2 regions of the Promicromonospora sp. NPDC050249 genome follow, and region 1 is predicted to be linked to the other one. Evidence: predicted binding sites of a transcription regulator. Region 1 holds the regulator's gene; the other holds the start of a gene.

Region 1 (5,828 bases):
GCACCGGAAAGTCGCTCGGCTACCTGGTTCCTGCGGTCCGACACGCGGTCGCCGCCGACAGCAAGGTCATCATCTCGACGGCGACGCTGGCCCTCCAGCGCCAGGTCATCACGCGCGACCTGCCGCTCGTGGCCAAGGCCGTGACGCCGCAGCTCCCGCGCGAGCCGCGCATCGCCCTGCTCAAGGGCTGGCACAACTACCTCTGCGTGCACAAGGTCGGGGGCGGGTACCCCGCCGACGAGCCCACCCTGTTCGACCTGCCCGGCGGCGAGGACCACCCGCGCACCGAGGAGCCGGCGGCGTCCGGCGGCGCTCGCGGACGGCGCAGGGACGACGGCGCCACGCTCGCCGACCACGTCCGCCGCCTGCACGAGTGGGCGAACGAGACGGAGTCGGGCGACCGCGACGACCTCGTGCCGGGCGTGCCGGACCGGGCGTGGCGCCAGGTCTCGGTCACCGCCATGGAGTGTCTGGGCGGCAAGTGCCCGATGCTCGCCGAATGCTTTCCCGACAAGGCACGGGCCGCCTCCCGGGAGGCCGACGTGGTGGTGACCAACCACGCGATGCTCGGCATCGCGGCCACGGGCAGCCCGGGCATCCTGCCGGAGCACGACGTCGTGGTGGTGGACGAGGCGCACGAGCTCACGGACCGGGTCACGTCCTCGGCGACCGTCGACCTGTCCATGGCCTCGGTGGAGAACGCCGCACGCCTGGCACGGCGGCATGCGGGCACCAACACCGACACCCTGGACGCCGCTGCCCAGGCGCTCGGGACGCTGCTGGTGACCGCGCCCGCCGAACGGTTCCCGAGCGGCCTGCCCGACGAGCTGCGCATGGCGGTCGGCGCGGTGCGCGACGCCGCCCGTGAGGTGCTGAGCACGCTGAAGCCGGAGGCGGGCGGTGGCAAGGGACAGGCCCCCGGCCAGCCCGAACCCGGCCTGAAGATGGCCCAGGGCGCCATGCTTCAGCTGTTCGAGACCGCCGAGCGTATGGCCTCCCAGGACACGACCGCCGACGTGCTGTGGTGCTCGCGCCCGGACAACAACTGGGGCGGGTTCGCCGACAACGTGACGCGGCTGCACGCGGCGCCGCTGCACGTGGCCGGCCTGATCCGGATGCACCTGCTGGGCGAGGCGACGGGCGTCTTCACGTCGGCCACGCTGGCGCTGGGCGGCACGTTCGACGCTGTGGCCGGCACGCTCGGCCTCAAGGGCGAGGACGCCCCGCCGTGGCACGGCCTCGACGCAGGCAGCCCGTTCGACTACCCGCGCCAGGGCATCCTGTACATCGCCCGGCACCTCCCGGCACCCGGCCGGGAGCCGACGACGGAGGCGCAGCTCGACGAGATCGCCGAGCTGATCACCGCCGCCGGAGGCCGCACGCTCGGGCTCTTCTCCTCGCGCCGTGCCGCGAACGCCGCGGCGGAGGCCATGCGGGAGCGGCTGGACTTCCCGATCCTGGCGCAGGGCGACGACCAGCTGCCCACCCTCGTGCGCGAGTTCGCCGAGGATCCGGAGGCATGCCTGTTCGGCACGCTGTCCCTGTGGCAGGGCGTGGACGTACCGGGCCCGTCGTGCCAGCTCGTGCTGATCGACCGCATCCCGTTCCCACGCCCCGACGACCCGGTCAAGGCGGCACGCGCCAAGGCCGTGGAGCAGGCGGGCGGCAACGGGTTCATGGCGGTGTCCGCGCAGCACGCGGCGCTGCTGCTCGCGCAGGGTGCCGGGCGCCTCGTGCGGAGCATGGACGACAGGGGAGTGGTGGCAGTCCTGGACCCGCGACTCGCGACCGCGCGCTACGCGTCGTTCCTGACCCGTTCGATGCCCGGGTTCTGGCCGACCACCGACTCTGCGCTGGTCCGTGCCGCGCTGGCGAGGCTCGACACCTAGCCTGGGGGGCATGGCAGCCCTCTCGGACACCCCGGCCGCACGGTCCTCCGGCGCTCGCACCACCAAGCTCGCCGTGGTGGGTGCGGGCGCGGTGGGCTCGACGCTGGCCTTCGCCGCACTCGCGCGGGGCGCGGCGCGGACCATCGCCCTGCATGACGTGAACCGGGCGAAGGTCGAGGCGGAGGTGCTCGACCTCCAGCACGGCCTCATGTTCACGCCCCAGGCGCAGGTGATCGGCTCCGACGACGTCGCAGTGTGCGCGGACGCCGACGTCGTCGTCGTGACCGCGGGGGCGAAGCAGAAGCCCGGGCAGACCCGGATCGACCTCGCCGAGGGGACCATCGGGCTGATGCGCGACATCCTGCCCGGCCTCGTCGAGGTCGCGCCGGACGCCACGTACGTCTTGGTGACCAACCCGGTCGACGTCGTGACCTACGCGGCGCTCAAGATTTCCGGCCTGCCGCGGGAGCGGATGTTCGGCAGCGGCACGGTCCTTGACTCCTCCCGGCTGCGTGTGGTGCTCGCGGAACGCTGTGGCGTGGCGGTGGGGAACGTGCACGCGTACATCGCCGGAGAGCACGGCGACTCGGAGATCGCGCTGTGGAGCTCGGCGTCGATCGGCGGCGTGCCGCTGCTCGACTGGGAGCCGCTGGGCGGCAACCCGCCGCTCGACGCGGCGGTGCGTACGGAGGTGCACCACGAGGTGGTCGACTCGGCGTACCGGATCATCTCCGGCAAGGGGGCGACCAACTACGCCGTCGGCCTGGCTGCTACCCGCATCATCGAGGCGGTGCTCAACGACGAGGGCCGGATCATGCCGGTGTCGTCGCTGCTGGAGGACTACCACGGCATCAGCGACGTGTGCTTGTCCGTGCCGTCGCTCGTGGACCGGCGGGGTGTCACGGACAACGTGCTGGTGCCGATGTCCTACGACGAGCTGGCCGGCCTTCGTGCCTCAGCGGAGAGCGTGCGGGCCGTGCAGAGGCGATTCGGCTTCTGACGACACCGCGAAGTAGAGCGCCTGTCCGCCCTACGCACGCCAAGCGTTGCGCAGGGCGGACAGGCGCTCTACTTCGCGGTCTCGTCAGAGGCTGCGCAGTACGGCGACCACGCGGCCCAGGATCTGGGCCTCGTCACCCGGGATGGGCTCGTAGGCCGGGTTCTGCGGCAGCAGGAAGACGTGACCGTCGGTCTGCTTGAACGTCTTGACCGTCGCCTCGCCGTCGATCATGGCGGCGACGATCTCGCCCTGCTCCGCGACGTTCTGCTGCCGCACGACCACCCAGTCCCCGTCGCAGATCGCTGCGTCGACCATCGAGTCGCCGGCGACCTTGAGGAGGAACAGCTCGCCGTCGCCCACCAGCTGGCGGGGGAGGGGGAACACGTCCTCGACGACCTGCTCGGCAAGGATGGGGCCACCGGCAGCGATACGGCCCACGAGCGGCACGTATGACGGCGGGGGAGTGCTGGCGTCGTCGGGCACCGAGCCGCCCCAGTGGACCTGGCCGCTACGGCGCGGCTCGGGCCAGTGGATCTCGCCGCGCGTCGGCTTGTCGACCTGCTCGGCCATCGGCTCCACGAGCTCCATGGCGCGCGGCCGGTTGGGGTCGCGACGCAGGAAGCCCTTCTTCTCGAGCATCTGGAGCTGGTGCTTGACGCTCGACGGACTGGCCAGCCCGACGGCCTCGCCGATCTCACGCATCGACGGCGGGTAGCCCCGCGTCTCGAACGACTGCCGGATCGTGTCCAGCACGAGGCGCTGCCGTTCGGTGAGGCGGTCTGTCGGCGAGATCGTGTGCACGTCAGCGACCGCCTTGTCGGCTGGCGTGTCCAGCGTGGCGACGCCGGAGGCTGCCGTGTCGACGGCTCTCGTGTCGCTGGTCCCGTCCCGTCCCGTCATGCCCGTGCCCCTCCCGTTCCGACAAATGTTCTCCTGTGCGGTACCCACTCTAGGTCACAAACGCGCTCGGCTCAAACGAATGTTCGAGCGTGTCTCGACATGGACGGTGTCCCGTGCTACACAATGGTACGGGCGTTCGACGAACGCTTGTATGAACGACAGAAGCTCAGTCACTCTTCGAGGAGGGGCCATGGGGGACGTGATCCCGCTGCGGCAGTACACCCCGACGTATGAACAGGCGTATGTGCCGTCGTATGGCCGGGCGTATGCACCGGCGGCCGGACCAGCTGCGGTCCGTGCGTACACCCCGGCGGAGGGGCGCACGCTCGCCGACCGGCTGGGCCTGGCCGGCCTGCGGCTCACGCGGCGCGGCCGGGTGGTCCTCGTGCTCCTGGCCATGCTCCTGCTCGCACCGATGGTCACGTGGGGGGCGACGGCGGTCGCCAGCTCCCCGGGGGAGCCCACAGAGGTCCGGGTGCATGCGGTGCAGCCGGGAGAGACGCTCTGGGGCTTCGCCCAGGAGGTCGCGAGGCCTGGCGAGGACGTCCGGCACGCGGTCGGCAGGCTGCAGGAGCTGAACGAGATGTCGACCGGCACCCTGCGCGTCGGGGAGCTGTTGCTCCTACCCAAGGAGTGACCGAAGGCCTCGATTCGCGGACGAATGTTGCGGCTATGTTGCAAGGGGGTGGTTTGCCCGCTTACGGTCGGGGCGCGACCGGAGGCCTCCGGTCGATGGTCGACCACGCAGGAGTGAGCATGCACTGCCCGTTCTGTCGCCACGCCGACTCGCGTGTGGTGGACTCGCGGACTGCCGACGACGGCCTGTCGATCCGGCGCCGACGGCAGTGCCCGAACTGCAACCGACGGTTCACCACCGTGGAGACCGCGAGCCTGTCCGTGGTCAAGCGCTCCGGCGCCACAGAGCCGTTCAGCCGCGACAAGGTCGCCGCGGGTGTACGCAAGGCGTGCCAGGGGCGCCCGGTGAGCGACGACGACCTGGCGATCCTCGCTCAGCGCGTCGAGGAGACCCTGCGGAGCAACGGCAGCGCGGAGATCGACGCGTACGAGGTGGGCCTTGCCATCCTCGGTCCGCTCCGTGAGCTCGACGAGGTGGCCTACCTCCGGTTCGCGAGCGTCTACCAGGCGTTCGACTCGCTCGAGGACTTCGAGAGCGCGATCACCTCGCTCCGTGCGGAGCGCGCCGAGCGGGCGGCCGCTCAGGCGTAGGGAGTCCGCGCGGCCCGTCGCGCGGTCGTCGGCCGCGTCGGCCTGGGTGGAATCCAAAAATGTTGGCACCTGGGTGTGCCGTGGTGCAGGCTGGGGCCGACGACGGACCCGATCGAGGGACCCCCGGAACAAGAGGAGGTGATCGGTGTGACGGACGAGAAGCCCAATGCCGAGGTGGCCGAGACCAAGGGCGCTGAAGAGCCCAAGGTCGCGACAGCGCCGAGCACGGACGCGAAGGCGAAGTTCAAGGAAGCTCTGGACCGCAAGAACGCGGCTCGGAGCCGGACCTCCGCGGGCGATGTGAACACTGGTGCGGTGCACGGCTCGGAGACGACCGGCCCTGTGCAGAAGATGTTCCGCCGCAAGAGCGGCTGAGACGGCTCGACCGAGGCCGTCGACCGGGTATCTGACCTGGTCGGCGGCTTTTGTTGTCTCGCGAGGACGCCTAGAGAAAGAAAGGGCGACCCGTGATGACACGGTTCATGACACAGTTTGAGCGCCAAGGGACGACCGTCAGTACCAACGGATACGTGCCGTTGTTGACCCCGGCGGCACACCTCAGGTACATGACCGACCCGCGCAGCAAGCCCGAGGACCGCACGCCGATGTGGACCCTCGACGAACTGTGTGCGTTTCTCCGCACGACGCCCGCAACGGTCTACACGTGGCGGAAGCACGGTCAGGGACCCCAGGCCTACAAGATTGGCCGACACCTGCTTTTCGCCGACGCGGATGTGCGAGCCTGGCTCAAGACGCGTGTAGCGGACCCCGAGCGCGGTGGAAATGGGTCGGAGCCCGAGCACCGATCCACC
Region 2 (5,828 bases), 150 kb from region 1:
AATGTGCCTGTTCCGTGGCACATTTGAAGGGTACGTGCCACACTGGCGCACGTTGCAGTGACGTACCAACGCCACGTCCGCCGTGTCGTGAGCAAGCGGGGAAAGCATTGCGGCACGGGGGTGGGCAACGGGCCCGCCGTCGGTTCCCGGACGGAAGGTCGAAGGACAGCATGGCGCAGGGTTCTGTGAAGTGGTTCAACGCGGAAAAGGGCTTCGGGTTCATCGCCCAGGACGGCGGCGGCGCCGACGTCTTCGTCCACTACTCCGCGATCCAGTCCAACGGGTACCGGTCTCTCGAGGAGGCCCAGCGGGTCGAGTTCGAGATCACCCAGGGTCCCAAGGGTCCGCAGGCGGAAGCAGTCGTTCCGCTCTGAGGTATCTGTGAAAGGCCGCCGCCCTCGGGTGGCGGCCTTTTCGCGTCCGGGTCCGGGTCGGGGCCGCGTCCGGGTCCGTGTCCCGGTCGGGCGCCCAGGTCAGGGCGCGGCGGTCTCCAGCGGTGCCGCCGTGCCGGCGAACGCGGTGGCGTCGTCGCCCACGAGCAGGGTGGCCGGCACCGCGAGCGTACGCAGGGTGCGCCCCAGACGGGCCTCACGCAGGTCCGGCCGCACGGCGTCGGCGTCGTGCCCTGCGCGGGCCTCTGCGGCGCCCTGAGGGGCGTTGTGCGGCTCTCCGTCGTGGCGGGCCGGGTCGTGGCCGGTCGGGTCGTGCCGGGCCGCCGGAGGGTCCTTCGGCAGCTCCCGGACGGCGGCGAGGACCAGGTTGCCGTAGCGGCGGCCCTTGAGGATCGCGGGCTCGGCGACGGCGGCGAGCCGGCCGGAGGAGGCGGCGTCCGGCCCGAAGGCCTTGGCGAGGCTCGCGACCTCGCGGCGGGCGGTGGTCAGGGGCGGCTTGTCGGCACAGTTGACCAGCAGGACGCCGCCCGGGCGGAGCACGCGGTGCGCCTCGGCGGCGAACCCGGTGCCCACGAGGTGCGCGGGCGTGCGGTCCCCGGCGAAGACGTCACGGACCACCACGTCGTAGGACGCGTCGCGGGCGGACGCGAGTGCCCGCCCGGCGTCGTCCGCGCGCAGCCGCAGCAGGGGTGAGCGCGGCAGGGCGAACCACTCGCGGACGAGCTCGAGGAGCCGGGCGTCGAGGTCGACGCCGAGCTGGCGGGAGCCCGGCCGTTCGTGCTCCACGTGCCTGGCGAACGCGCTGCCGGCGGCGCCGAGATGCAGCACCTTGAGCGGTCCCGGCGGCAGCAGGGCGACGAAGGCGGCCATCTGCTGCATGTACTCGAAGTCGAGGAATCCCGGGTCCGACAGGTCGAGGCTGGAGCTCGGCACGCCGTTGACGTGCAGCGTCACCCGCTGCGGGAAGTCGGGGTCGCGGACCACCTCTGCGGTGCCGGTGCTGATCGGCACGGGGCCGACGGGCAGCTCGGCGGTGAGTGTCAGTGGTGCGGAGGAGGATGGGCTGCGTCGGGCGGAGCGGCGGGCCATGAGGACAGTCTCTCCCGGGTCAGCGGGTCGCTTGACAGAATAGAACGTATGTTCGATAGTGTCGCACAAGGGGTTCGATCGGAGGTTCGAGATGGGCACCATGCACTCTCAGAGCGCGCGGGACGTCGTGTCCGCGCGGATGCTCGTGCCGGTCCCGCCAGGCGTCAGCGCTCTGCTGCGCAAGGCGGACGCGGAGCTGGCCGAGGCGGCGCGTTCGGCAGACGCGGGCGACCGGTTCGTCCATGCGCACCTCGCGGCGATCCGCTCTGCGGCCGCTGTGGTGGCGCTCCGTGGGCGACCGTCGGCGCGTTCCGGCGCGCGGACGGTGTGGGACATGCTCGCGCACGCCGAGCCGGAGCTGGCGGCCTGGTCCGGCTACTTCGCGGCAGGGGCGCCCCTGCGGGCTGCCGTCGACGCGGGCCGCCCGGAGCAGGTGGAGCCTGCCCGGGCCGACGAGCTGCTCGCGTGCGCAGAGGACTTCCGGGACGAGGTGGCGATGCTCGTCGACCCGCACGCCGGGTTCTCCGCGCAGCGCCTGACCCTGGTGCCCGAGGCGTCGTAGCAGGCCCACGTGCGACCGGGGCGGGCGCGTCCTGCCTGGTCGACACTCGGAGCGATTCTCGGGTCACCGAGCAAGCACTGAGCAACAGCAAGAACGGAGCACGTTCGTGAGCAAGGGGCCGCGGTCAGCGGCAGCGAGACGCAACTGGGGATCGGACGAGTCCGGCTGCTCGGTGCTGCACCTGGACATGGACGCGTTCTTCGCGTCGTGCGAGCTGGCTCGCCGGCCGGAGCTGCGCGGGCGGCCGGTGATCGTCGGAGGGCAGGACCGCGGTGTCGTGCTGGCGGCGACCTACGAGGCCCGCGCGTACGGTGTGCGGTCCGCGATGCCGATGACGCGGGCCCGCCTGCTGTGTCCCCAGGCCACCGTGATCAAGCCCGACCACACCCTGTACCACGACGTGTCCCGGTCGGTCATGGGCATGCTCCAGGAGGTCACCCCGCTCGTCGAGCAGATCAGCGTGGACGAGGCGTTCCTCGACGTGAGCGGTGCCCGGCGGCGGCTCGGCCCGCCCACGGTGATCGGGGCCGCGCTGCGCCGTCGCATCCAGGCCGAGCACGGCCTGACGGCGTCGGTGGGCATCGCGCGGAACAAGTTCGTGGCGAAGCTGGCCTCGACGCACTCCAAGCCCGACGGGCTGATGCTCGTGCCCGCCCAGGCCACGGTGGACTTCCTGCACACGCTGCCGGTCGGCGCCCTCTGGGGTGTCGGCGAGAAGACCGAGAAGGCCCTCGCCGCGTGGGGCATCACCACGGTCGAGGAGCTGGCGCACACGGACCTGGCGAGCCTGCAGACCGCCGTCGGGCGGGTGAGCGGTGCGCACCTGCACGACCTGTCGTGGGGTCGCGACCCCCGTCCCGTCGTGCCGGAGCACCGTGAGCACAGCATCGGGGCCGAGACCACCTTCGGCACCGACCAGGACGACACCGTGGCGGTCGGCCGGCGGGTGCTCGAGCTGTCCGACCGGGTCGCCGCCCGGTTGCGGCACCAGGGCGTCATGGCGCGCACGGTGTCCGTGAAGGTCCGGTCCAGCGACTTCGCCACGTTCACCCGATCGCGGACACTGGAGGGCCCCACCGACGTCGCGCGGGACATCTACCTGGTCGCTCGGGAGCTCGTCGCAGGGGTCGATCTGGGTGGGCTGCCGGTGCGGCTGGTCGGTGTACGGGGTGAAAATCTCCAGCAGAGAGACGGGTCCACCCAGCAGCCGACGCTCGAGGAAGCGGTCGATCCGCGCTCGGGAGCCCAGCGAGAGGCTGAACTTGCACTCGACGCTGTGCGCGAAAAGTTTGGGAAAACAGCGATCGACCTGGGTGTACATCACAAGAACGGCGCGCATCGATACTGATCTGCCCCTATAGTCGCTGGTATGCCCGGGATGTCGACTACCAACGACGGCCGGGTCGTCCTATCCTGGAAGGGACACTGTTCCTTTGCGAGATCCGGGGGTCTCGATGCCTCTGTCCGAGTACGAGCAGCGGGTGCTGGAGCAGATGGAGCGTGCTCTGACGTCAGACGACCCGCGGCTTGCAAATACGCTTCAGTCCACAGGTCGGGGTAACGCGCTGCGCTATGTGCTGTCCGGGGCCGGCGTTGTCGTCGGTCTGCTTCTTCTTGTCGTAGGTGCGGCAACGTCACAGACCTGGCTCGGCGCCATCGGCTTCGTGCTGATGTTCGCGGGTGTGGTCTTCGCGTTCCTCGGACCGCGCAAGAAGCAGCAGGACGGTCCGGTCGGCGTCGTCGCTGACGACGGCACGGTCCAGCCACCGCACGGGGGAGCACGCAAGCCCCGCACGCGGCAGGGTGGTGGCCGCTCAGGCGGTTTCCTGGCCCGGCTTGAAGAGCGCTGGGAGAACCGGCGCAACGAGGGTGGTCGCTAGCCGACCGACAGACGTCGGTGGTCCGTTACCGGACCACCGACCCATGTGCGTGTCAGGCACAGCGCTACGTGCCTGACACGGCCACATGAACAGGAGCCGGGCCCCTCGGGGCCCGGCTCCTGTCATACCCGCTCAACGGGTTCAGGGCTTGCTGGTCAGGGCCTGTGTCAGGTCCGTCGTGATCGCCGTCGTCAGCTCCTCGAGCTCCTCGGCGGAGGGCGGCGTCGAGGAGCGGGCATAACGCTCCTCCTCCGCGGCGTCGGCGAGCGCGGTGAGCCGCTCCGCGACGTCGTCGGGCAGGGGCGTGCCGGTCCGGGCGCGCACCTCGTCCGCGATGAAGGCCGGAGCCCTGCGCAGGGTGACCGACGGGCCGAGCCGCACGTCCTGCTCCGCGAGCAGCGCGAGGACACGCGACCAGGCGCGTTCGGGATCGAGCACCTCCACCTCGTCACGCCGGCGCAGCAGCAGCCATGCGGCACCGCCGAGCACGCCGAGCGCGATGATCACCGCGACCACCCAGGCCCAGCCGGGAAGCGTCTGGTCGGAGACACCGTTGCCGGACGACCCACCCGCCGTGGCTGCCGGGTTCGACTGCTCGGGGTTCTGGGTCGGCCGCTGCGTCGGGACCTCGTTGCCCTGCGGGGACGTGGGGGAGGCGCTGGGGGCGCTGCCGATACCCGGGTTCGCGTACGAGGGCAGCGGGCCCGTCTGGACCTGGGGCGTCGGCTCGAACCGGACCCACCCGACGGACGGGAAGTAGATCTCCGGCCAGGCGTGCGAGTCCTGGCCGGTGACCCGGTAGCTGCCGTTGCCGTCGGGCCGGCCGGGCAGCCAGCCGATGCCGATCCGCGCGGGGATGTCGAGGCTGCGCGCCATCACCATCATGGACAGGGCGTACTGCGTGCAGTACCCCTCCTTGTTCTGCAGGAAGTCCCAGACGGTGTCGGACGAGTCCTGGTAGTCCGCGTCCGGGTTGTACACGAACCCGGAGCCCGACCGCAGGTGGTTCTGCAGCGCGACCGCCGCGTCGAACCGGGTGGGCGCGTCACCGGCGATCCGACGGGCGTACTCGGCGATCTCGGCCTGGTGCGCGGTCTCGGGCACCGAGGTGTAGCCGGACGACCGGGGGTCGCCGGACATCGGCGCGGCGCGTAGTACGTCCGGCGTCAGCTCCCGGTCGATGATCTCGACGCCGTACGTGGCGCCGCGCTCGGTGCCACCCGGGCCGCGTACCTCGTCCCGGTCCACGTCGTAGGCCCACTCGCCGCTGACATCGACGGTGCGGGGCTCGAGCGGCAGCGGAAGCTCGGCGCCGGTGAGCTGACCGATCTGGATGTCCATCCTGCGACGTTCGCCGATGCCGCCCTCGCCCGCGGGCGCCAGGACGGTGGACGAGTCGAACTCGGCGAGCCCGCCGTCGGGCACCGAGCGGTGGGTCTGGACGCCGTCGAAGGCCGTGAGGGTCATGACCCGCAGCGGGCCGGCCGGTTCGTCGCCCGCCAGCGTGTACGTGAGCACGGTGCCCTGGGAGCGAGCGCCCAGGGGCTGGCGCATGTCGAGCGTCGACGACAGCTCCACCGTGTCGGACGGCGTGGAGATGAGCTGGCTCCACGTGCCGGCCAGCGCGGGCAGCGCGGCCATGCCCGTGGCGACGCCGAGCGACGCCGCCGCGACCGCGGCAGCCGTGGCCGCGGTGATCCACGAGCGGAACCGCTGTGCGCGGCGGACCGCCGCGGAGTCGGCCTCGCTGTGCCGGCCGGGCGTCACGCCCACCGGGTCGACCGTGAGCAGCAGGAGCATCGCGGTGACACTGATGACGAAGACCTGCCACGGCACCTCGCCGATCAGCGTGAGGGGCGGGGTCCACAGGAGCAGCAGGGGTACGCCGGCGAAGCCGGGCATGCG

The links. The regulator LexA, encoded in region 1, represses DNA repair genes until DNA is damaged. The targets are predictions, from matches to a motif close to TCGAACANNTGTTCGA.
Region 2: the regulator LexA is predicted to act here: its motif matches at 1,522-1,537, upstream of AB0I32_RS00280 (SAV_6107 family HEPN domain-containing protein).

The regions. Positions count from the first base shown of each region.
Region 1 covers NZ_JBFAKY010000001.1:211,353-217,180, reverse strand. The annotation lists gene AB0I32_RS00970 (ATP-dependent DNA helicase) at 1-1,889, shown strand, start outside; gene AB0I32_RS00965 (L-lactate dehydrogenase) at 1,900-2,889, shown strand; gene lexA (transcriptional repressor LexA) at 2,974-3,789, opposite strand; gene AB0I32_RS00955 (LysM peptidoglycan-binding domain-containing protein) at 3,980-4,426, shown strand; gene nrdR (transcriptional regulator NrdR) at 4,546-5,016, shown strand; gene AB0I32_RS00945 (DUF5302 domain-containing protein) at 5,164-5,391, shown strand; gene AB0I32_RS00940 (helix-turn-helix domain-containing protein) at 5,487-5,828, shown strand, end outside.
Region 2 covers NZ_JBFAKY010000001.1:62,760-68,587, reverse strand. The annotation lists gene AB0I32_RS00290 (cold-shock protein) at 171-374, shown strand; gene AB0I32_RS00285 (fused MFS/spermidine synthase) at 474-1,481, opposite strand; gene AB0I32_RS00280 (SAV_6107 family HEPN domain-containing protein) at 1,582-2,043, shown strand; gene AB0I32_RS00275 (DNA polymerase IV) at 2,150-3,391, shown strand; gene AB0I32_RS00270 (DUF3040 domain-containing protein) at 3,498-3,923, shown strand; gene AB0I32_RS00265 (transglutaminase domain-containing protein) at 4,065-5,828, opposite strand, start outside.